DNA from 2 places in the Neopoerus faecalis genome. Region 1 is predicted to be linked to the other one. Evidence: a T-box and tRNA genes for the amino acid it is inferred to sense, from the RefSeq annotation. Region 1 holds a T-box; the other holds one or more tRNA genes.
The links. The T-box of region 1 lies ahead of PY311_RS03805 (valine--tRNA ligase). A T-box ahead of a tRNA ligase gene usually reads a tRNA of that ligase, here a tRNA-Val.
Positions count from the first base shown of each region.

Region 2: it has a tRNA-Val gene. The T-box ahead of PY311_RS03805 (valine--tRNA ligase) is inferred to sense a tRNA for this amino acid. The anticodon was not compared.

Region 1 covers NZ_JARFXX010000002.1:264,602-277,494, reverse strand. Annotated here, with positions in the region: gene PY311_RS03830 (HAD family hydrolase) at 1-30, shown strand, start outside; gene proC (pyrroline-5-carboxylate reductase) at 94-894, opposite strand; gene PY311_RS03820 (glutamate-5-semialdehyde dehydrogenase) at 907-2,175, opposite strand; gene proB (glutamate 5-kinase) at 2,172-2,951, opposite strand; gene PY311_RS03810 (MogA/MoaB family molybdenum cofactor biosynthesis protein) at 2,983-3,462, opposite strand; gene PY311_RS03805 (valine--tRNA ligase) at 3,579-6,221, opposite strand; T-box leader at 6,285-6,499, opposite strand; gene sigE (RNA polymerase sporulation sigma factor SigE) at 6,546-7,241, opposite strand; partial or broken gene PY311_RS03795 (sigma-E processing peptidase SpoIIGA) at 7,363-8,079, opposite strand; gene PY311_RS03790 (cytidylate kinase-like family protein) at 8,381-8,980, opposite strand; gene PY311_RS03785 (DUF951 domain-containing protein) at 9,180-9,389, opposite strand; gene PY311_RS03780 (S1 RNA-binding domain-containing protein) at 9,461-10,393, shown strand; gene PY311_RS03775 (replication-associated recombination protein A) at 10,377-11,642, opposite strand; gene nth (endonuclease III) at 11,773-12,411, shown strand; gene PY311_RS03765 (hypothetical protein) at 12,506-12,763, shown strand; gene PY311_RS03760 (hypothetical protein) at 12,782-12,893, shown strand, end outside.
Region 2 covers NZ_JARFXX010000002.1:55,044-66,278, forward strand. Annotated here, with positions in the region: gene PY311_RS02545 (ATP-binding protein) at 1-1,384, opposite strand, end outside; tRNA gene PY311_RS02550 (tRNA-Val) at 1,623-1,696, opposite strand; tRNA gene PY311_RS02555 (tRNA-Pro) at 1,924-1,999, opposite strand; gene PY311_RS02560 (hypothetical protein) at 2,058-2,624, shown strand; gene PY311_RS02565 (hypothetical protein) at 2,662-3,162, opposite strand; gene PY311_RS02570 (hypothetical protein) at 4,382-4,627, opposite strand; gene PY311_RS02575 (hypothetical protein) at 4,671-5,144, opposite strand; gene PY311_RS02580 (hypothetical protein) at 5,442-5,612, opposite strand; gene PY311_RS02585 (hypothetical protein) at 5,685-5,912, opposite strand; gene PY311_RS02590 (RepB family protein) at 6,248-6,442, shown strand; gene PY311_RS02595 (hypothetical protein) at 7,533-7,691, opposite strand; gene PY311_RS02600 (hypothetical protein) at 7,695-7,922, opposite strand; partial or broken gene PY311_RS12770 (hypothetical protein) at 8,043-8,333, opposite strand; gene PY311_RS02610 (hypothetical protein) at 8,326-8,529, opposite strand; gene PY311_RS02615 (hypothetical protein) at 8,557-8,727, opposite strand; gene PY311_RS02620 (replicative DNA helicase) at 8,721-9,977, opposite strand; gene PY311_RS02625 (replisome organizer) at 9,981-10,679, opposite strand; gene PY311_RS02630 (helix-turn-helix transcriptional regulator) at 10,681-10,866, opposite strand; gene PY311_RS02635 (helix-turn-helix domain-containing protein) at 11,197-11,235, shown strand, end outside.

The DNA.
Region 1 (12,893 bases):
CTGTGGAGGCCGGAGGCTCGTACCGTATAAAAGTACACAAAAAATCGCGGCACCGGAGATTTCCGGCGCCGCGATTTTTGTTGCTCCCGTTTTTCAGCCAAGTTCCTTCGTGCGCTTGCAGGCCGCCTCCACGGCGGCGATGCAGGCCCCCCGGAAACCACGGTCCTCCAGTGCCGCCACACCGGCAATGGTGCTGCCGCCGGGGCTGCACACCTCGTCCTTCAAAAGCTCCGGGTGCTTGCCGGACTGGAGCACCAGCGCCGCGCTGCCGCGAAGCATCTGCGCGGCGTAGCGGATAGCCTTGCTCCGGGGCAGGCCGCACTTCACGCCTCCGTCCGCCAGCGCCTCGATAAAGAGATACGCATAGGCCGGCCCGCAGCCGGACACGGCGCTGGCCGCATCAATGAGGTGCTCCGGCAGCTCGTCCAGCTCGCCCGCCGCGCGCATCAGTCCCCGGAAGGCGTCCAGCTCCTCCCCGCTTACGCGGTCATTGGCGGCGTAGAGAATCAGTCCCTCCTCCACGGTACAGGGGGTGTTGGGCATGATGCGGATGATTTTCTTGTCCGCACCCAGAAGGTCTGCCAGTCTTTCCAGCGTGACCCCCGCCAGCATGGAGACAAGCACCGCCTCTGAGGACGCCACCGCCTCTGTCAGCCCCGCCAAAACACCGCTCACCGCCTGCGGCTTTACGCCGAGGAAAACGAACCGGCTGTTTGCCAGAATGTTTTCCGCCGTTTCCGGGCGGCAGTCCAGCCGAGCCGCCGTGCTTGCAGTGTGCTCCGGAGTGGAACAGGTCACGGCGACCCGCGCTCCGCCAACCTGCTTAACAGCGGCCACCGCCAGTGCGCCGCCCATATTGCCTGCGCCGATAAAACCGGCCTCATAGCTTGCCATGTTGCTCTCTCCTTATCTGATCTGTCCGCTGCCGCGGATAATATACTTATAGGTACTCAGCTCATCCAGCCCCATAGGGCCCCGGGCGTGGAGCTTCTGTGTGGAAATCCCCATCTCGCAGCCGAGACCGAACTCCCCTCCGTCCGTAAAGCGGGTGGAGGCGTTGACATATACCGCCGCGCTGTCCGTCCCGTTGACAAAGCGTTCCGCGTTTTCCTCGTTTTCCGTAATGATGGCCTCGCTGTGGTGGGTGGAGTGCTTCAGGATGTGGGCCACCGCCTCGTCCACGCTGTCCACCACCTTCACCGCTAAAATGTAGTCCAGAAATTCCGTGTCGAAATCCATGGGCCCCGCCGGCGTTCCGGGGATGATGGCCGCCGCCCGTTCATCCAGCCGCAGCTCCACCGGCGCAGGGCTTGACACCTGTGCAGACACCTGCACACTCCCTGTCAGAGCCGCGTGCAGCATCGGCAAAAACCGTTCCGCCACGGCACTGTGCACCAGACACACCTCCTCAGCGTTGCACACGGAGGGGCGGCTGGTCTTGGCATTGACAATGATCTTCAAGGCCATGTCCAAATCGGCGTATTCGTCCACATATACATGGCAGATACCGGTACCGGTCTGGATGCAGGGCACCGTGGCGTGCTCCACGCAGGCCCGAATCAGCCCCGCGCCGCCACGGGGAATCAGCAGATCCACCAGACCGTCCGCTGTCATGAGGACGTTGGCACTTTCATGGCTGGTGTCCTCTAAAATATTCACGATATCCGGGTTCGCACCAGCCTGCCGGATGCCCCGCTTCAGGGCCGCCACAATGGCCGTGGAGGTTCGGATGGCCTCCCGCCCACTGCGGAGCACGCAGACATTGCCGCTTTTGACGCACAGCGCCGCCGCATCGGAGGTCACGTTGGGGCGGCTCTCGTAAATAATGGCCACCAGCCCCAGCGGCACCTGCTTTTTGTAAATGGTCATGCCGTTGGCATGGTGAAATTCCGACAGGATGCGCCCCACATGGTCCGGCAGCGCGGCTGCCGCCCGGATGCCCGCCGCCATGGCGGCAATGCGGCCCTCGTCCAGCCGCAGACGGTCCAGCATCACATCGGAAATATGTCCCCGGGCGTCCGCCATGTCCGCCCGATTCTGCTCTAAGATCGCAGCGCTGTCCGCCTCAAGGCACGCCGCCATTTCGGTGAGGATTCGGTTCCGGGCGTCTGTGTCCGTATCCCGGAGGCTTCCCCACGCCGCCTTTGTTTTTTCAATCAGCTCCAGCGTTGTCATGTATTTGCCCTCCCTGTCAAAAAGCGGGTGCCTACCGGCTTACCCGCCGCAATATCGTACAGCAGCTCCGGGGCCTGCCCGTTGGCGATGACCATTTCACAGCCCGCCGCCGTGGCAATCTGCGCCGCGTGGAGCTTGGTGGCCATGCCGCCGGTCCCCAGCGCGGAGCCGGCCCCGCCGCCAAGGCGCAGAATATCCTCCGTCAGCTCCGGCACCACGGAAATGAGCTTGGCGTCCGGGTTTTTATGGGGGTCGCTGTCATACAGTCCGTCAATGTCCGACAGCAGAATCAGCAGCTCCGCCCGGACAGTGGCCGCCACCGTGGCGGAGAGGGTGTCGTTGTCCCCGATGACGATTTCATCCGTGGAGATGGTATCGTTTTCATTGATGACCGGCAGCGCCCCCAAATCCAGCAGCCGTTCCAGTGTATTATGGAAATTTTCCTTGCGGACACCGCCCTCGGCGATGTCCGGCGCGGTGATGAGCAACTGGGCCACCGTATGATTGTATTCGGTGAACAGCTTGTCATAGAAATACATCAGCTCGCACTGGCCGATGGCAGCCGCCGCCTGCTTCGTAGGCATATCCGCCGGACGCCCCGGCAGGTTCAGCTTGCCGACGCCCATGGCAATAGCGCCGGAGGAAACTAAAATCACCTCATGGCCCGCGTTTTTCAGATCGCTTAAAACCTTGCACAGCCGCTCCATCCGCTGAATGTTCTGCCGCCCCGTGGGGTGGGCCAGCGTGGAGGTGCCGACCTTGACTACGATTCGCATTGCATTTTCCTCTTTTCGTATTTGGCGCGGCTCAGTGTCCGCCGCCGCGCAGCATCTCCAGCGCGTGGCCCAGCGTGTCCAGCACCGCCGCTAAATTTTCCCTTGCCGCCTTTTCCGACCCCGGCAGATTGATGATGAGGCAGCTCCCCCGCGTCCCCGCCGCGGCCCGGGACAGCATGGCCCGGGGCGTGATGGCAAGGCTTGCATACAGCATGGTCTGCGGGATGGCCGGAATTTCCCGGTGCACCACCGCCCGGGTGGCCTCCGGGGTCACATCCCGGGACGAAAGGCCGGTGCCGCCGGTGGTAAGCACCAAATCGCATCCCAGCTCATCGGCGCAGCGGCACAGCTCCCGGCTGATGGTCAGCTTATCGTCCGGCACAACAGCCGTGTGGAGAACCCGATACCCGGCCCCCTCCAGCATGGCCCGCACCGCAGGGCCGCTGGTGTCCGTCCGTGTCCCGGCGCTGCACCCGTCGCTGACGGTGATAACTGCCGCCTGATATTCCATTCCGGCACCTCCCTTTTGATTTGGTTTGATTTTATACCCCGGACATTCATCCGTCAAGGGCGGAAAAATCCCCCGGACGCCAAAAGCGCCGGGGGATTTGATTGCCTTTTCGGGAATTATGCCATGGCCTTGGCAGATTCCTCCAGCTTGGCAATGAGCTCCTTGTACTTAGTGACCTTCTCCCGCTCCGCGTTTACCACGTTTTCGGGGGCGTGGGCCACAAACTTCTCGTTGGAGAGCTTGCCCTCGGTGATACGCAGGCCGTTTTTCGCCTTTTCAAGCTCCTTGGCAATGCGCTCCCGCTCCGCCGCAAGGTCCACCAGCTCGCTGAGGGGCAGGTAGGCGGTGGCGTCATGGGTCACCACGCTGACAAGGCCGGTCACATCCGCCGGCGCGGACTCCGGGAACGCCACCTCGCTGGCATAGGCAAGGCGCTGGATAAAATGGAGGCCCTGCCGGTACGCCTCCGGCTGGCCGGTGACGATTCGCAGCTCCGCCTTCTTGGAGGGGGGCACGTTCATCTCGGCCCGACGGGCGCGAATAGCCCGGATGAGGTCCATGACGGCCTCCATGGCGTTTTCCTCTGCCGGGAAATTCAGGGCCTCAGTATACTCCGGCCACTGGGCCATCATCAGAATGTCAGAGGCACCGTCACACTTGGGAAGCGCCTGATAGATCTCCTCCGTGATGAAGGGCATGAAGGGGTGCAGCAGCTTCAAAAGCGTCACCAGCACATAGCACAGCACATTCTGCGCTGTGAGCTTGGCGGCCTCGTCCGTGCCGTTCAGGCGGGTCTTGGTCAGCTCGATATACCAGTCGCAGTAGGTGTCCCAGATGAAGTCATAGACCTTGGCGGAGGCCACGCCGATCTCATAGCTGTCCAGATTCTCGGTGACCTCCTTCACAAGCCGGTTCAGCTTGCTGAGGACCCACTTGTCCTCCCGCTCCAGCTTGTCGGCATCGGGCAGGGCGTAATGGTCGATGGTCAGGTTCATCATCACGAAGCGGCTGGCGTTCCAGATCTTATTGGCAAAGTTCCGCATGGCCTCGCACTTTTCGGTGTAGAACCGGGTATCGTTGCCGGGGGAGTTGCCGGTGATGAGGTTGAATCGCAGAGCGTCCGCGCCGTATTTCTCCGCCATTTCCAGGGGGTCGATGCCGTTGCCGAGGGACTTGGACATCTTGCGGCCCTTATCATCCCGGACAAGGCCGTGAATCAAAACGGTGTGGAAGGGAATTTTCTTCATCTGCTCGCAGCCGGAGAAGATCATCCGGGCCACCCAGAAGAAGATGATGTCATAGCCCGTCACCATGACGGAGGTGGGGTACCAGTAGTTCAGGTCAGCGGTCTGCTCCGGCCAGCCCAGCGTGGAGAAAGGCCACAGGGCGGAGGAGAACCACGTATCCAGCACATCCTCCTCACGGGTCAGATGGGTGCTGCCGCACTTTTCACAGACCGTGGGGTCCTCCCGCTTCACGTTGATGTGGCCGCAGTCATCGCAGGTCCACGCGGGAATCTGGTGGCCCCACCAGAGCTGGCGGGAAATGCACCAGTCATGGCAGTTTTCCATCCAGTTGGTGTAGGTCTTGGAGAAGCGCTCGGGGACAAACTTTACCTCGCCCTCGTTCACCACCCGCAGGGCCTCCTTGGCCAAAGGCTCCATCTTCACGAACCACTGGGCGGAGATCAGAGGCTCCACATCGTTATGGCAGCGGTAGCAGGTGCCCACGTTATGGTTGTAAGGCTCTACCTTCACCAGATAGCCCTGCTCCTCCAGATCCTTCACGATGGCCTTGCGGCACTCGTAACGGTCCATACCATTGTAGGGGCCGCCGTTTTCGTTGATTCTACCATCGTCGGCAATGACCCGGATGACCTCCAGATTGTGCCGCAGGCCCACCTCAAAGTCATTGGGGTCATGGGCAGGGGTCATCTTCACGGCGCCGGTGCCAAAGCCGATCTCGCAGTATTCATCGCCCACAATGGGAATCTCCCGGTTCATGATGGGCAGAATGCACTTTTTGCCGATGAGGTGCTTGAACTTCTCGTCATTGGGGTTCACAGCCACGCCGGTATCGCCCATCATGGTCTCGGGACGGGTAGTAGCCACCACAATGTCGCCGGAGCCGTCTGCCAAAGGATAGCGGATATACCACAGGTGGCCGGGCTTGTCCACATACTCCACCTCGGCGTCAGAGAGAGCCGTGACGCAATGGGGGCACCAGTTGATGATGCGGCTGCCCTTATAGATGAGACCCTTGTCATAGAGCTCGCAGAACGTCTCCCGCACGGCCTTGGAGCAGCCCTCGTCCATAGTAAAGCGGGCGCGGCTCCAGTCGCAGGATACGCCCATCTTCTTCTGCTGCTGGACGATGCGGTTGCCGTATTCCTCCTTCCACTTCCAGACCCGCTCCAGGAACTTCTCCCGGCCCAGGTCATAGCGGGTCTTGCCCTCCTTGACGCGCAGCTCTTCTTCCACCTTGATCTGGGTGGCGATGCCGGCGTGGTCGGTGCCGGGGAGCCACAGCGCGGCGTAGCCCTGCATCCGCTTGAAGCGGGTCAGGATATCCTGTAAGGTGCAGTCCAGCGCGTGACCCATGTGAAGCTGGCCGGTGACGTTGGGGGGCGGCATGACGATGGAGAAGGGCTTCTTCTCCGGGTCCTCCACGCCCTTGAAGCAGTCATGGTCCTCCCACATCTGATAAATGCGGGACTCCACCTGCTGGGGCTCATACACCTTCGGCAGTTCTTTGTTCATGTTGATTCTCCTTTATTTCACGGTATTTCCGACTTTCAAATAAAAAAGCCCTGAGCCAAAAAGGCTCAGGGCGAACAAACAGTCCGTGGTACCACCTGAATTTCACGCATTTCCGCGTGACACTCGACCTTTTAACGGGATGTCTCCGTCCGGGCTTACTCTCCTGTTCGGTCCGGCCGCTCCGCGGCGACTTCACTGCCGGTTCAGGGGGGCTTGCACCCAACCGCCCTCTCTCTTGACTGTCCCTGGCCGCTACTGCTCCGCATCCTTGCGTTTGATTGTCGGCATTATACCACCGAACCAGGGCAAAGTCAATATCAAGGCTCAGGACAGCCGCAGAATTTCCTTCTTCAGCCGCTGGATAATGCGCTTTTCCAGCCGGGAAATGTAGCTCTGGGAAATTCCCATCTGGTCGGCCACCTCCTTCTGCGTCTGCTCCCGCCGCCCGCCGAGGCCGAAGCGCAGCGTGATGATCTCCCGCTCCCGGGGAGTGAGGGTGTCCAGCGCCGCCGCCAGCAGGCTCAGATCCACATCGTCCTCAATGGGACGCATCACGGTGTCCGCCTCCGTCCCCAGCACATCGGAGAGCAGCAGCTCGTTTCCGTCATAGTCCGTGTTCAGCGGCTCGTCAAAGGAGACCTCCGCCCTGCGGCCCGCGTTCTTCCGAAGATACATCAGAATTTCATTTTCAATGCACCGGGAGGCGTAGGTAGCCAGCTTGATATTCTTATCCGTGCGGTAGGTACCTACCGCCTTGATGAGCCCGATGGTACCGATGGAAATGAGGTCCTCGATATTCACGCCGGTATTTTCAAACCGGCGGGCGATGTACACCACCAGCCGCAGATTATGTTCAATGACCTCCTGCCGGGCGTCCTCGTCGCTCAGCCGCGCCAGCAGCTCCGCCTCCCGCTCCCGGGTCAGGGGCGGGGGCAGCGTATCGCTGCCGCCGATATAGTGGACGTCCTGTTTCGGCAGCAGACCCAGACGGTCCAGCAGTCTCCGAAGCCACATGAGCATGGCGTTTTCTCCCTTCTCCACCCCATAGGGCGGTATATCCGTCCCCCAGCTCCGCGTCCGTCAGGGCGATTCGCACGCCGGGGCGGCGCTGTCCGTCAATGTCCGCCCAGTCGCACTGCACGGTGAGCAGCAGGCCCCCGCCCGCCGCTGTCCGCACCGGCAGAAGCTGCGGGCAAAGCGCCGGTTCCAGCCGCCGCAGCAGCGGCAGCGCCTCTGCTGCCGGGAGCCGCTCCAGCTCTCTTGGAAGCTGGGGAAGGCAGCGCCGCTCCACCGTCAGAATCGGGGTGCCGGTGCTGTCCCGCAGGCCGCTGCCGGTATCCCGCAGCGCCGTGAAGGACGCGGTCTTTCCCAAAAGCATCACCGTGACCGCCAGCCGTTCACCCCGGAGGCCGTGGGACGCCGCCGCCCGGAACAGCACCGTCAGCACAAGGTACACCCCCGCCGCCGACACCAGCAGCGTTCTGCTGTCCACATTCGTATAGAACACACCCCGGGCATTGGGGATGTTCTGTCCTGCCAGCAGTCCCAGCGCCAGAACGCTTCCCGCCAGCGCGCAGGCGATGGCGAAGGTCAACAGTGTCAGCCGCCAGAAATGCCGCTCCCCGCCGAAGGCCGCCAGTGCCAGCAGTACCCCCGCCGCCGCCTTCACCGGCGCGGCGGTCAAAAATGCACCTCCCGGTAAAAACACAGCGGCGGCATACGCACCGCCTAAAAGCCCACAGAGAATGTATCGTCCCCGCCGGAGCGTCAGCCCCGCCAGCCGGGCGGCAGAGAGGACCAGCAGATAGTCAAGCAGCGCGTTGAACAAAAATACGCTGTCCAAATACACCACCGTCATGCCGCTCCCCCCTCTCTCATGGTCATTATAGCCCGCCTCCGCCGGGAAATACGTCGCAAAAGGAAACGGCGGACAGCAAAAGCTGTCCGCCGTGAGACTGTCGATAAAGTGGTAAATCCTCCGCAACGGTAAGGAAGGGTGTGCGCGGGAAACCCAAGAAGGGTGTCCTGCGCCATTGAAATCCTTAGTTTTCAGAACTTTTATGAAGTTCTGAAAACTTGTTCAGCGGGGAGAAAAGACTTTTTCGACACGCTGACGGCGGACAGCAAAAGCTGTCCGCCGTAGTTAGTTCTTTATTCAGTTATTCCGCCCGTGCGGCCTCGGTAATGAGCCGGATGCAGAGGTCATAGCCCAGCGTGCCGCTGTCCAGCACAAGGTCATAGTTCCGGCTGTCACCCCACTTTTTGCCGGTGTAGTGGGCGTAATAGGTGTGGCGGCTCTCGTCCCGCCGTGCGATGATTTTCTGAATTTCCGCCGGGTCGGTGCAGCCGGTGAGCTCCCGCACCCGCGCTGCCCGGTGGGCCGCGTCCGCCCGGATGAACACATTCATGCTTTTGATGTCCGCTTTCCGCAGAATCTCATCGGCGCAACGGCCTAAAATCACGCACGGCCCCTCCTTGGCAAGATGCAAAATTACCGTGCTCTGCACCTCATGGATGGCGTCCTGCGTATCGGAAAACGAGGCGTCAGAAACAGAGCAGAGACTCTTGAGGAAAAAGCCCGTCCGGGTCACATCCTCCTCATCGTGCTCCACCATGTCCAGATCATAGCCGCTGGCCTTCACCGTCTGTTTGACGATATCCCGGTCATAGAAGGGGATTCCCAGTTCCTCCGCTACACGCCGGCCGATGGAGTGTCCGCCCGCGCCGTATTCCCGGCTGATGGTAATGATTCTGTTCATGGTACACGCTCCTTATCTCCGCCGAGGTCCGGCGGCTTTTCTACGGTCATTTTAGCATACTTCAGCAAGAGAAGCAACGGTATTTCGTCGAGCTATTTACTACCCTCTTATAGCAGCAGTGCGCTCAGGCCGGTGGCGGCCAGGCCGAAAATCAGCACGCCCACTAAGATCAGGGCAATGATGCGGGTCTTTTTCGGGGTCATTTCGCAGTTCCTCCTTCGCCGCGCTCCGCGGCCGGTATGATTTTTTTAATGCTTTTCTCCACGCGGGACCGCGGCAGCATCAGCTCGTGGCCGCAGCCGAGGCACCTCAGCTTAATATCCATTCCCACCCGGGTCAGCTCCCATTGCTTCGAGCCGCAAGGGTGAGTCTTTTTCAGCTCCACAATGTCCTTAATATGCAGATCCATACGATTCCTCCTGTCACAGTGCCTGCAAAGCTGCATAGGCTAAAGCATCAAATGGTAAAGGATGATTTACTATGCCGGAAAACAAGCTCTATCCTCCCGAGGGGCTGTCAGCCCCCGTTCCTCTCACGCTGTCCGCCCTTCGGGACGCTCAAAGCAGCGGCGCTGTTTTAGAGGCCGCGGCGCTGCGGTGCGACGCGGCGCTGTGCCTCCACTTCCAATTTGGGAGCGTCACTGCCCGGATGCCCCGGGAGGAAGTCACCGCCCCATGGATCACCGGCGCGGGGAGGGATATTGCCGTGCTCTCCCGTGTGGGAAAGCCGGTGTGTTTCACCGTGACGGACCTCTCCGCCGACGCCAAGGGCGCGCCGGTGGCGCTGCTGTCCCGCAAGCAGGCGCAGGAGGACGCCATCACGGCACTTGAGGCACTGCTGCGCCCCGGCTCCGTTGTCACCGGCCGAATTGTTGGCATGGAGCCCTTCGGCGCCTTTGTGGACATTGGCCGGGGCATTGTGGCGCTGCTGCCTACGGCGTACATCTCCGCCGCCCGCATCCGCCATCCCCGGGAGCGGTTCCAGATAGGGCAGAAAATCCTCGCCGTGGTCAAGAGCCTTGACCGCGCGTCCCACCGAATCACCCTGACCCACCGGGAGCTGCTGGGGACATGGCTGGAAAACGCCAGTCTGTTTGCGCCGGGGGACACCGTGCAGGGCATCGTCCGCGGCATACAGGACTACGGTGCCTTTATTGAGCTGACTCCCAACCTCTCCGGCCTGACGGACCGGCGGGACGATCTTCACGAGGGGGACGCGGTCTCGGTGAACATTCGCTCCCTCCGCCCGGAACGGATGAAGGTAAAGCTGCAGGTCATCGAGCGGCTGCCGCCCCTTCCGGTGCCGGAGCCGCTGCGGTACTGGATCACCGACGGCGTGCTGGAGCGCTGGGTCTATTCCCCGGCAAATTTTGAGGGGGAGGCCGCAGAGACCGTGTTTACCCAGGTCCCTTGATTTTGTCCCAGTATGCTTTGGCGGCCTGTTCGTTCTTGTTGTCGCCGTAGTCATAATAATGGGCGTTTTTGATGGCGTCGGGCAGGTATTGCTGCCGCACCCAATGGTGGCCATAGTTATGGGGGTACCTATACCCCTGCTCCCGCTCCAGACCGGCGGAGTCGGCGTGGACGTTCTGCAATTCCCGGGGCACATCGCCGCTGCGGCCAGCCCTGACGTCCGCCCACGCCGCCATAATACCGGCGGAAACGCTGTTGGATTTCGGCGCGGTGGCAATGAGCACCGCCGCCTGCGCCAAGGGGAGCTGCGCCTCCGGCAGTCCCAACTGCATGGCCGTATCCACACAGGACTTCACAATGGAAATGGCCTGCGGGTAGGCCAGTCCCACATCCTCGCTGGCGGCGCACAGCAGCCGCCGGCAGGGGGTGATGAGGTCCCCGGCCTCTAAAAAACGGGATAGATAGTGCAGCGCCGCGTCCGGGTCGCTGCCCCGGAGGGACTTGTGGAGGGCGGAGGCGGCGTCATACATGGCGTCGCCGCCCCGGTCATAGCGCATGGCGCTGCGCTGGGCCAGCGCTTCCGCGTCCGCCTCTGTCAGCAGCAGCCCTCCGTCTACCGACACCGCCGCCTCGCACAATAGCTCCACGGCATTGATGGATTTCCGCACATCGCCGCCGCAGCCCTGCGCGATGCGCTCCGGCACACCGTCCTCCCACCGCAGCGGCAGCGCCGTGCGGCCTCTCATGATCTCCAGCGCCCGGAGCACGGCGGGGCGAATCTCCTCCGCCGGGACAGGCTTGAACTCAAACACGCTGCTGCGGGAAAGCAGCGCGTTATATACGTAGAAAAATGGGTTTTCCGTGGTGGAGGCAATCAGGGTCAGCGACCCGTTCTCCATAAATTCCAGAAGACTTTGCTGCTGCTTTTTGTTGAAATACTGAATCTCGTCCAGATACAGCAAAATACCGCCGGGAGCCAGCAGCGTCCCCACATCGGCGATGATGTCCTTGACGTCCTGCAAGGAGGCCGTTGTGGCATTGAGCCGGTAGAGGGTCTTGTTGGTCCTTTCCGCGATGATATTGGCCACGGTGGTCTTGCCGGTGCCGGAGGGGCCGTAGAACACCATGTTGGCATCCGTTCCGGCATCAATGAGCCGCCGCAGCACCCCGCCGGGGGCCAGAAGATGACGCTGGCCCACCACCTCGTCCAGCGATTTCGGGCGAATCTCGTCCGCCAAGGGCCGGTGCATGGCATTCCCTCCTCTCCGAATTACTGATAGATGATTATATCACAGCCTGCCGGAAATTGCTATGGCATTTTTTCTGGTATTTTCCCGGAATTTGTGATAAGATGAAAAAAACACGTACAGGAGGCAGGTCATGCGGTATAAGGCGTCTACCCTGCGAATCATAGAAAAGCTGAAGGAGCTGTACCCGGAAGGGCTGTGCTCTTTGCAATATGAAAAGGATTACGAGCTGCTGTTTGCCGTGCGCCTCTCCGCCCAGTGCACGGACGCCCGGGTGAATTTGGTGACTCCGGCGCTGTTCGCCCGCTTCCCAACGCTAAAATCTTTCGCGGAGGCGGACCCTAAGGAGGTGGGAGAATATATCCACTCCTGCGGGTTCTATAACGGCAAGGCCCGGGATCTGGTCTCCTGCGCCCAGCAGCTTATCGAGCGCTTCGACGGCAGGGTGCCGGACAATATGGAGGACCTCACCTCCCTGTCCGGCGTGGGCCGCAAGACCGCCAATCTGATTTTGGGGGACGTTTACGGACAGCCCTCCTACGTCTGCGACACTCACTGCATCCGCATCACCGGGCGGCTGGGAATCACGGACGGCTCCAAGGACCCGGTAAAAGTGGAGCAGCAGCTCCGCCGGGCCATTCCCCCGGCGGAATCCGGGTCATTTTGTCACCGGATGGTGCTCTTCGGCCGGGATGTATGCACCGCCCGGTCCCCCAAATGCGAAGGCTGTCCCCTGAGATCCGACTGCGCCGCCGGGAAAAAGCGGAAATAATCTTATTCCCCATGTGCCTGTGAAGTTCACAGGCACATTTTTTATGCGCCTATCATATATTGGTCTGAGACTGAGATCATGGGAGGACACAGCCATGGATGAAAACACCAAGCGGATGATGGAACGGCTGAAGGCCGATCCCGCCGCCCTCCGGCGGCTTATGCAGTCCCGGGACGGACAGACGCTGATGCAGACCCTGACCCGGCCGGACAACGGCGCCGGTCTCCAGCGGGCGGTGCAGGCTGCCATGCGGGGAGACACCAACGTAATGGCGGAGCTGGTAGGCCGGGTAGCCCAAAGCCCGGAGGGCGCGGCGCTGATGGAACGCATCAGCCGGAGCGTAGAGCTGTAGGAAAGGAGGTCCGGCCCCGTGGCGGAGTTTGACGATAAGCTCAACAGCCTCCTCTCCAACCCGGAGGCCATGGACCAGATCATGAAAATGGCCCAATCCCTCATGGGCGGCGAGGGGCAGACCAGCGGCG
Region 2 (11,235 bases), 210 kb from region 1:
TTGCAAACTCCATCAAGTCGAGGATAACCTTGCGGTGAGCAACATATTCGGCTAATGCGGCCCCATTAGCGCTATTTATTTTTTCGATTTGCAATCCAAATTTCTGTATGTACTCGTCTGAACTGATTACACCTTTATTCAGTTCATCGAGAAGCTGAGTATTTTCTTTGGCTGTTGTTCTATCGAACTCTCTTTTTATACGATGTAGTTCATCATCCAATTTATCCTCACTTAAATTAGGCTTGATTTTCGCAATTGCCTCAGGTGTGTATTTCAACAGATGACGAAACTGTGGGGCCCGATGCGTTACATAATCTGTTATTCTTCGAATTTTTTCTGTGGCAATAGGCTGAAGGTAGTCTTTAAGAAATTCATTTACTTCGACGACAACCGCTCGCATGATCTGATCCATAGTAATCATGTTTGCCATGCTATCTAATGGGCCACCGTCAGGAATGTTAAAGGAAAGCCTGTTCATATCAACGGCCTCATCGAGGTAATGCCCTCTCAAAACACCAACATACCAGAATCCACTTTTTTCGAAGATTTGTCGATCAAGATCGGTAATATACTTATCCAGTTCTTTTGTTTCTACTAAGCGGTTATGTGCACACAAATATAATTTGTTGCCGTTGATAGTGGACTCTTCGGCTTTTACATGGAGCAACTCAAAGGTTTCATCATTCAAGACAATAGTCTTGCTGTTAGCTTCAGATCGAATTTTCTCCTTAAATATATGATTTAAGTTATGAGTTTCATCAATATCCTGCAGGATGATTTGGGGACAATCATCAGAAATAAAATATACAAGACAATGCTGGATTATCCGCATAGCAATGGTAATACTGCGTTTAGGAACATTATCGGCATACGGTTTAATGTAATTGAGCAATCTGACTGTCGTTTGATTATCATTATACCCGGTGCAGTCGGTGAGGGTATCATTGATGCCAGAATTAGAAATGGAGAAATCAAAGGATCGTTTTACATATTCATCTTCCTCGGAATAGACACTCTCTATCTCAGCTTTTTCGAATGCAATCAGCCAAGAAAACCGTCCGACACCCTTGCCGCCAATTTGGGCTTTGTATGTTGAGTCCGATTCCATAAACGAAGCAATATTTGCTTCATTGAATCCAATTCCATTATCAATAATTTCGAAGGACTGAATTTGGGGCAATTCACCAGTGCCATCGAGTACAAACTGTCCATCACGAAGAATTCTGATAATTATTTGGCCTTCAAAAGATGGATCGGTGGATTTCCGCTCACCAATGGCATGAATTGCATTCACGATAGCCTCAAAAAGCGGCACAAGTGGCTGATTTTTAGGAAGATTAAAGTTTTTTACGCGACCGCGTATATTGATTGAAAACGGTCTCATATGGTAGCAACCTCCTTGCTGATAGAATTGCTTTGATTGGTTACTTGGACGAGTGTCATAGGAAAACGCCCTATGTCATTTACAGTTTCCATCATTAAAGTTTTCCAAATCGAGTGCCGTGCGGCTTTTTGGCCGCTTTACACTCGAATTATTGCTGACATAAAATAACTCCTCTTTTGGAATCAAAAAAGACCAAAAGAGGAGTTGAATACAAATATAAAAAGCAACAGCTTAAAATGATCGTATGGGGGACTCGAACCCCCGTCTACCTCTTAGTCAAGGAGGCGCTCTATCCAACTAAGCTAATACGGCTAATTGGAATATTAAAATTATAACACAGTCAAATTAATACTGCAAGAGGGAAAAATGTTTGATGGAAGGCTTTTGTGTGGGATGGACTTCTGTATATTAAAAGTGCTTCCGACAGGATTTACTACCGAAAGCGGACGGTTTTGCTGTAGAGAGTAACTCAGAAATTGCGCCGCAATAGACAAAGAATAAGAAAAACCCCTCTGAAATCGTTGATTTCAGAGGGGTTTTGGTCCGAGTAGTGCGGCTCGAACGCACGGTCTCCTGGTCCCAAACCAGGCGCGATACCAACTTCGCTATACCCGGATATTTAATTTCTGCCATTATATCACGGTGGGGGAGAAAATCAAAGATTTTTCTGTCTGTGGTCATTCCTGTGGTCAAAGCTGCTTTTGTGCCGTTTTCAGCAACCGGGAAAAACCTGCTATCGCCTGTGTCGCAAGGCTTTGCGGCGTTTCGCCCTGCCCCGTCCCGGATACCGCCACGGCACTCCCAAAGCAAGCGCGCTACCAACTGCGCTAATCCCGGCTATTCAGCGTTCAATAAAAAATTTAGCTGCACACTATTTTTATTCTACCGAAATCTGGTGGAAAGTCAAGCGAAAATTGCCGGAGATGATATTGATGATGAAGATTATGAATGCAGCAAAGGTGAACGCCGATACCACCATCGCCAAGCCAAGCTCAATGTGATTATCACTGGCACCGCTGCTAATAATTACGAGTTGAATATTATTACGCTTAAAAATGCCGACGGTAATCTCTTTCTGCGCGTCGGCGATCTGAGCCTCGTGGAGAATGAACGCTTCACGGTTTGTGAAAATGCCTTCGTCCATGTGGTTCATATTCACCTGACTCACAGGCGTTCCATCCTGAATGACCTCTCCCGTCTCAATGTCTTGGACGTGAGCGAGCCACCCGTTTTTTTATAGGCTTTCATTGCTGCTTTCGACCTCCACTTCTAAGATATTATATTTGAAGGCTATCCCGCTGCCGCGGCGCATTCGGGGGCAGCAGTCCGCCAATCTGGTCCATGAGCTCCGCCAGTTCCTGATCCCGTCCGAAGGATAGAGTTTCGTCCTGTTCACGGACGAACGACAGTGCGTGGTAGATCTGCGCAAGCTGCTCTGGCTCAAAAAGGGCGTCTTTTGGAACAAGCCCGCTGCGCACGGTGAAATCGCGTTTGGCGGCATCGTAGTCGTTCTGGAAATAATGCCCGCGATGGACGCCCTCTCGGTCGTAGTTCCACTCCCAAGTCACAAACTGGACGCCGCGCTCGGTGGGGTGGCCCGCCAGCACCGTGCCGCCAAAGTCAGCGAGGCTGCGGTAGTCGCCATCCAGTCCGCCGGCTTTGAGCCGCGGGGCGGTTTCCAGAATCGCCATGTATTCCGAAGTCATTTTGGCGGTGTCGATTACGCTTTGCAGCGCAGCCTGCGCACCGGGGGCGGCACGCTCCTGCCGGTACAGCACGCTGCCCCTGCCGGAGATGCGACAGAGACGCCCTTTTTGTTGTCGGGAAATGAAAAAGGGCGCCGCTTTTTTGGCTGGTCAAAGCCAACAAACGACGCCCAAAAATTTGTGATCTTTTTTCCGCGATGATGCCACTTTTTTCGAGAGAAAAATCTTCTCTAAAAGGGCGCTGGTGGTGAAAAACTGTCGCAATTCGGATATGCCCCAGTTCGAATCACGTCAGTCGCTCCAAAAGCGCTATAAAAATCTATGGTTCAAAAGAAGAAATCCGGGCTCAAAAAAGACCGGAAACGGTTGATGCGCCTAGCTTTACGCCAGACGCATCTATACCGGTAACTCTTTATGGAGGTGACACCCGGATTTGAACTGGCTGGGTAGTGTAAAATGCTGTATCAGCGCATCTCAAAAACCGTGTGTTTTCAGTGCTTTGCGGGTTTGTGTGTAAAATGCTGTATCACGTTATAAAATCTGTAAGGGGTAAACTAAGGGGTAGAAAACAGCGTTGCTTTTTGATGGTTCCCATGTTATCCTGTCGATAGGCGCTGCACGAACGGCAGGCGGTCAGCACTTCCCGGAAGGGAGGTGATGCCAATGGTTACATATTCAGAGCTGTTTCAGCTTTGTTTGGTACTGATTGGTTTTGCTGGTCTGATTATTCAGATTTGCAAGAGAAAATGACCGCCCCTTGCCCGAGCGGTCATTTCGCAAGAAATAGAACGTAAAGGCTGACCGCTTGTCGCAGCGCCCTTTCTGTTTTCATTATAGCAAATTCTCAAGTCCTGTCAAGCCTTGGATCATTCCGAGGCTTTTCTTATACCCGGGATTGCTTTTTTCCTCCGCAGAGCTGGCGGGCAAAGGTGGCGGCGGAGATGTACCCGCCCTTCTGCAAAGGGAAATGGTGCTGAATGGTGCGCAGATCCTTCATGCCGGTGAATTTCCGAATGTCAGCCAGTTCAGAAGCTGTCGCCCACCGGTAAAGGCGAGGATCTGTTCCAGATTGTCATAGTAAAAATCGTTGACCATGGTGGCCGCCCTCTTTTGCTTTGTCGTGATTGCTGATAAAATGTGCCGTTTTCTTGTCCTCGCGCGATGTGTTGCAGCTTCCCCTGACTGGTTATATCCTCCCACAAATGCTTTCTCATTGCCAGTGCATAAGCAATTTCTTGAAAGATTTTTGTATGATATAATCATAATTTTGCCCGTGTTTATAGGCGTTCCTTTATTGTTTTACAGCTTCATTGACACTGGTTTCCAGTGCGGCAAGGGCATCGCAAATCAAGTCAAGGGCGGGGGCATAAACGGTGTTGGTTCGTCGGCAGGCGCTTAGAGACAGGAATTTGGCGTTTTCGCCGGTGCTGTTCCGGACTGCGGCAAAATCCTCGCACATCCCCTCTAAAGTGAGCTGCAAGCTGGCTTCGATCTGTTCCAGTTTGATTTGAACTTCGTCCATTGTGATTTTTTCCATAGTAAATCCTCCATTTATCCTTGTGACTGTTAGGGAGGGGCGCTCATGCGCCCTCTCCGCTCTTGCGTACTGTTTTTGAACCCAGCTTTATAAAGGCTCCCTGTTCATCCTCGCGGATCGCCCGGAAAGCAATGCTGCCGGTATAGGCTTCACGTTCAAAGCGTATTACGGCGGCTTCGGTCCCGCGCCAGACGGTGAACACCACTGTTTCCCCACGGTGTTCCACTGTATAGGCATCGGGGTCAATGCGGGCGGCGGTGGTCATTTTGGAAAAGTCCGCGCCTGCGTAGAGTACGGAGCCGGTGAGAAAGTTAACCTCGAACATTCCTCCTCCGCACGGGACACTTTCATCATAGGCGGGGTGAAGTCGGGCAAGAGTGCCGTTCTGCCAGAGCTTGCACTGACCGGATGGCGTCCACTCCACATCCGGGAACTGCTCACGGATCAGGTCAAGGGCAATCTTCCGGGCAGCTTCATCAATGGCGGTTCTCTGCTGGATATACTCGGTTCTATTCATTGTGAAATCCTCCTTGCTTTCTTGGCGGGAGGCTGATACAATCAGGGTATCAACCTCCCTGTGGTGGTTGGTGGTTACGGCTCTCTGTGCCTTGCTTTGGACGGCGGTGGTACAGAGGGCTTTTCTATTGCATCCAGAAGGGCTATCACCCAGCTTGCTATCTGGATAGCCCCGGCAACGGCGGCGATCACTCCCATCATGCTACGGAGAAGCGGCGCACGGTGGTTTCTTTGGTGAACCGCTCCGCCACATCCGGCAGAGCCTTTTTAAGGGCGCTGGTGTCGATTCTGGCGCTGGTCACGCTCTTCCATGTGAGATTTTATACTCCCCGGCGTTCATGCTCTCAGAAGCGCCCATAGCGGCCTTGATTGCGTCCCGGATGGCATCAGCCTCTGCCTGTGCTTCATCGATCAGGGCTTGGAGCTGCCGCAGCTCCCGGCACTTGCTTTCTAATTCCTGTGAACTCATGTTCTTTACCTCCCAAGATAAAATAAAAGCGGCACCGAATATCGGCACCGCCATGTATGTAATCAGATCTATTTACTTGAGCTTGGGGAGCGGGAAACGGATTGCATTACTGACATCCTCGGCCCACTCAATCAGAGCGTTTACGCCGTCCCGTGTGATTTCGGAATTTTCTTCTAGCCTATCCAATCTGGCCTCTATTCCATCGATCTTAGATTCTACTCCGTTCAGTCTGGAATTGATTTTGCGGAGTTCTGCTTGCTGAGATTCCAGCAGTTGCAGGATCTTCTCTTCATTGGTCATCGTTTACCACCTCATGCATTCATTATACGGTGCCGATATTCGATTGTCAAGGTACGTTGGGGAACTCCGGCGGCGGTGGTCATTAGGGCTGTGGCCTCTCTGCTTCCCATTCCCTATACCGTTCCGCCCTTGTCCGTGATCTCGGTGTCAGGCTTCAACGATTGCCGGTGTCTCAACTGTTTTCGTTTGTTCCCTTGCTGTGATTATATGATACTATATGATTAACCATATATCAATAGACAAAATCTACAATATTAACCATATATTTTATACAGAATATATATAGTTAAACACATAGCTTTCTGCTATACTATCTCTTAAAAGGAGATGATATTTTGGCGGCAACAGAAGCTCAAAAAAGAGCATCAGCTAAATACCAGCGCGAAAATATTTCAAGTTTAGCTTGCAGGGTAAAGAAAGAGCAGGCTGATAAATTCAAGGAATACTGTTCCAGCAAGGGGAAAACATCTAATGCAGTTCTGCGAAATTATGTTCTTGAGTGCATAGGTGAAAAAGAAGATGCGGAATAATGCAGAAGGTCGGGATTGTACTCTATGTGCCTGCCGGGATTTCAGAGAGAATGCCCTGGTTGTTTTTTGCGTCATCCTGTGATACACTGTTTTTAGCGAGGATATCGTCAGCCATCGCCTTGGGGAATTGTACCCCGTTGGAAAGAAGCTGGTGAATGTCCTCGTTGTTTTTTGCGCAGAGAACGTTCCCATCCGATTCGCCGAGATAACTTTGGATATAGCCAAATCACTGATTACACGCTGGCCCCGGCCTTTTCTTGTTTGTGCCTGGGGGCGATCAAGCCGCTCAGGGCCGGGGCTTCTCTGTCTGGCGGCTCAGGAGACCAGAGATGGAGGCCGGATGGTGGAGGGTAGGGGGGTAGCGGAAAAACAGGGTGTGTCTCTTCCTCGTGGTATAGGACATATTCCACGCATCCCCTTGCCCCATTTCTGGACTGGGGTAGGGGAAAAAGGGGCGGGGGGTTTTGTGTGTCCGCAGCGCGAAAATTATAAAAGACTATCTATGGGCTTCACAAACGCAGACCGCTATGCTAAAATACGCAATGAGGGGATGCATACCCTTACGGAGCCGTTTCCCACATTTGCGGCAGGTGCTGGACCTGCGTCAGCATTTGTGGGGACTGCTTCGCAAACGTCTGATACATTCGGGGAAGCCGTAGGTTACGGACCTACCAAGCTGGCCCCGGATGTTATCGGACCCTCACAGACGCGGGAACCGGTTTGACCGTAAGTTGCGGGGAGGTGTCCTCCATGTTGAACGCCCGCGTTGTGAGAAATAGCTGAGATTGTGTCCCAGCGTCACCATTGGTGGCAAGGCTGGTTGGATTGGCACGGTCTTGTCAGCAGGGCTTGAATGAGTTTCCGTCGCGGTAGGTGCTGGACCTACGTCAGGGCCGGAAACTTCATTCAGGCTCCTTTTGTGAGTGCCACGCAAAGCGCCTTTAAACGGCCTTTGAACGCGCCCTTCCCATCGGAATATACAACACACACCAGAAAGTGCCCATCTTCGCTTTTACGGGCATTTATGGCCGTTCCTGACGGCTTCTCCACTTGGCATAGTAAAAGACCTCCCATTTTGGGAGGCCTTTTTTCAAATTTTATCCGCGATAGCATCCATCAGCCAGTCCTCAACACTCTCAAAGCCGCAGACCTCTACGGTTCTGCAAATCTGCTCGTAGACTGTTTGGCTGACCTCTACGGAGAGCGTCACCGTTTCTTTTACTTCGGGTTCTGTTTTCTTTCTGGGCATAGCTTATCTCCCCTTTACGGCAGTGAGTACGGTTTCCAAAAGTTTGATGGCGGCGGAGGTGCTTGCCACAGCGTCCAAATCAAGGATGACTGTTTTGCCCCGCTTTTCGTTTCCGTCCTTGTCTATCCAGTTCGGCTTGCATACGCTCAGCTTCCGGCCCTCCCGGAAATATTCGATGATGTTCTTGCCGGTGTTGACGGTAACCGGCTTCTCGGTGTCCCAAACGTTCATAGTGGCTCCTTTCATAGAAAAATCGGATAAGGGATGTATAAAAAAACGCGCGTGCGCGTTGTGATCTTGTGCGGCGGCATACAGGGAAAGCCAGTCGGTAAGCCTCATGGTAACGAGCCATGGGGCTTTATTCTTGCGGTGGAACACTGCCGGGGAACCATCCTGAAACCGTTCTGCGTCCCGTACAGCTTGCTCTATTGCCTTTGCTATGTTCAACTGCTCCACGCGCTTGCACTCAATGTGGATACCGGGTAGGCCAAACACATCAGGCACAGTCCCGTATGTCCTGTTCCCGCCCCACGAAACGGGATACCCGGCGCGGCGGAGGTGATCTGTAAGCTCCCGTTCCCCCGCCGCACCCTTGCGCTGTGACATTCTTCCGCTTGTCACCGATCTCCTGCTTTCACTCATTCATCAGGATTGCCCCGGCCTCACTCAAATCTTCGATGATCTCGCAGTTGGTCAGCCCCATAGCATGGATTTCCCTGTCTCCGCTGCTCAGCTCCACAAGAGCAAGGCAGACTACCGGGTGGGAAACATGGCCGTCGAACCCCCATAGCAAATTGGCGGGGGCGGGAATGATCTGAAGAATTTTATTTCCGTTCATAATGTTGTCCTTTCTGTTCTGACCGGCTCACAGCCGGAAATAATCGTTGAGCTTCTGTTCAAATTTGTCACGGTCTGACACATCCAGCAGGGGCGCAAAGCGATGCTGTAGACCGTCCCTCTGGCGGTAGCGATCACGCTTGCGGCGCTTTGGCTTTGTGCCTCGCAGAATGGTGCAGGCTTGTTCGAGAGTTAGCATACGATCCTCCCGGTCGCCTTGTAGAAGGTTGCATCGACATGACCGCATGGCCCGCGTCGATTCTTGTCAAGCCACAGCTCCAGCAGAGACGGTGTTCCCGCTCCGCTGCTCTCGCAGGGCGGATCGTGCAGCAGGCACACAGTATCTGCATCCTGTTCGATGGCTCCGCTCTCCCTGAGATTGGCCATGGTAGCCCGGAACTCACCGGAGCGGTCAGAGGCAGCGGCCCGGTTCAGTTGACAAAGGCACAGCACGGGGATATTCAGCCGCATAGCCAGCAACTTGAGCGCACGGCTGTTCCGGGTGGTAGATTCATAGAGCGATAGGCGTTTTTCCGGTGGTTCCAGCAGCCCCAAGTGATCGACCACCAGCAGACCCGGCTTTTCCCGGAAACACAGGGCTTCAATCTGCCGGACGTTCATCCCGGAATGGCGGTTAAATACGATGGGCAGCTTGGAAAGCTGAGACATCCCGCTTGCAAACCGCTTGTATTCTTCTTCCTCCAACGTTCCGCCGAACATGAACCGAGCCGCAGAACCGCCGCCCAGATTGCCCACCAGACGGGCGGAGCAGTCCTCAGAGGTCATCTCAAGCGAGGCATAGACAACCCTCGTCCCAGTTTTGGCGGCGTTCAGTGCGATTTGCAAGGCAAGGGCGGATTTGCCGACAGCGGGCCTTGCGCCGATGATATGTAACCCACCGTTGATGTAACCGCCGCCCAGCAGTTTGTCCAATCCGGCAAGGCCAGAGGGAACGCAGGGGGCTTTCCCCTCAGCCTGACGCTCGACCCGGTCACAGAGGGCATTCAGAGCGTCGGCAACGGTCGTTGCTTCTCCGGCCCCGCCGTCCTCTGCAAGTTCCTGGATGACCGTCCGTGCATGGCTTAATGCCTCGGCGGGGGTACGGCCAGAGGAAACCAGCTCGTTTCCCAGCACTGCCAGCTTCCGGCTCAAAAAAGCTTCCTTGACGGCGGACACATAGACGGTAAGGTTGGCGGTGGTGGGTGTAATTTCCATTGATTCCAGCAGAAGCTTGTCCGTCACCTCCGGGCAATGCTGCCCCGCTTCTGCCCGAACGGTGAGCGCGTCAAAGCTGCCGTTTTCTGCGAACTGCCGCCGCATGGCCCGGAATACCTCACGGAGCGGGACAAGTGTAAAATCATCTTCGGACAGCCCGGAAGCCTCCGGGAATAGCGTGGCATCGATCAGCAGGGAGCCGATCACGCCGTACTCATTCAAAACATTTTCCATGTGCTACCTCCGCCATGTTTCGGTTACCGGGTCAAACTGTGGAGCGGGCTGCTCAGAATTTGACTGTTTCGCATCATGTCTCCACCTATCCCAGTTCTCCGCATTTCGGCAAGCCGCTTGCCAACTTCGCATGGGGGTCTTGCCAACCATCCAACCCTTCGCCTCGTAAAAGTCGATAAAGCCTTGCGGGTCCACCGCTGAATGGCGTTCAGCCACATAGGCTTGAACCTCTGCTAACGTGGGCGGGGTGAAGCGCTTCGCGCGTGGCGGCGTAGCCGCCCCATTACTCTTCCTTCCTCTTCCCTTTTCTCTCCTGTCCTGTGTATCCGCTTTGGAAACATTTTGTATACACGGTGTATCCGAGTAACTATATCGACCGTTTTTTTCACAAGACAAATGCTGTTTTTCTTCAATGTAAATTGATGGCGCATAGCGGTCACTTTGGATGTAATTATTTACCTTCCAATCCCGGATTACGCATACGCCAGCTTCGAACGGGATAATAAAGCCTTTCGCAATCAGTAATTTTAAGTCATCCCCAGAAGCATTAACCATTGCTGTAATCCTTTTAGGAGATGACACAAATCCGTCATCATCAGCCCTCATACCAAGATGAAAGTACAAACTCTGTGAACTGGCTGGGAGGTCGAGAAATACATCCGTGTCAACCACATCCAGCGAGAACATTCTCCGCTTCGCCATTTTATTCCTCCTGCGCCTGCTGCCGCGCCCATGCCCGCAGATCATCCACCAGCACCCGCGTACAGCCGCCGAGATGAACAACGGGAAAGCCCGGCACCTTGGCAAGTCGGTAGAGAGTGGGCCTTGATACCCCTAAAAGCTGCGCGGCTTGCGTCATATTAACCGCCACGGGTTCAGCCGGTGTCATCGCTCTGCCTCCTTTGAAAGCTCCTTGATAATTTGTAAGATGCGGTCTTTTTCCTCTGGGGAGAGTTCACGTCGGAGCTTCCGGGAAAAGCTGCAGTCTGCAATTCCCAGAGCTTCAGCGATTTGCCAGAGTTTTACACCTGCTCCCGCTGCCTTGCGGCGAATTTCGAAATTAGTCATGAAAAACCTCCAGAATAAAATTTGTTGTTGACTCTTCAACTGTTATCTGCTATCCTGATTATAGCAAACAACAAGAGCGTGCACAACTGGTCCGAGAAAAGTTGATGCAGGTGTGTACAAACGAAGATTTTTAAAGCAAGGATGTGAATAAATGAAGCGAGAACGAAAACTAAAATTTGCGGAGCGGTTC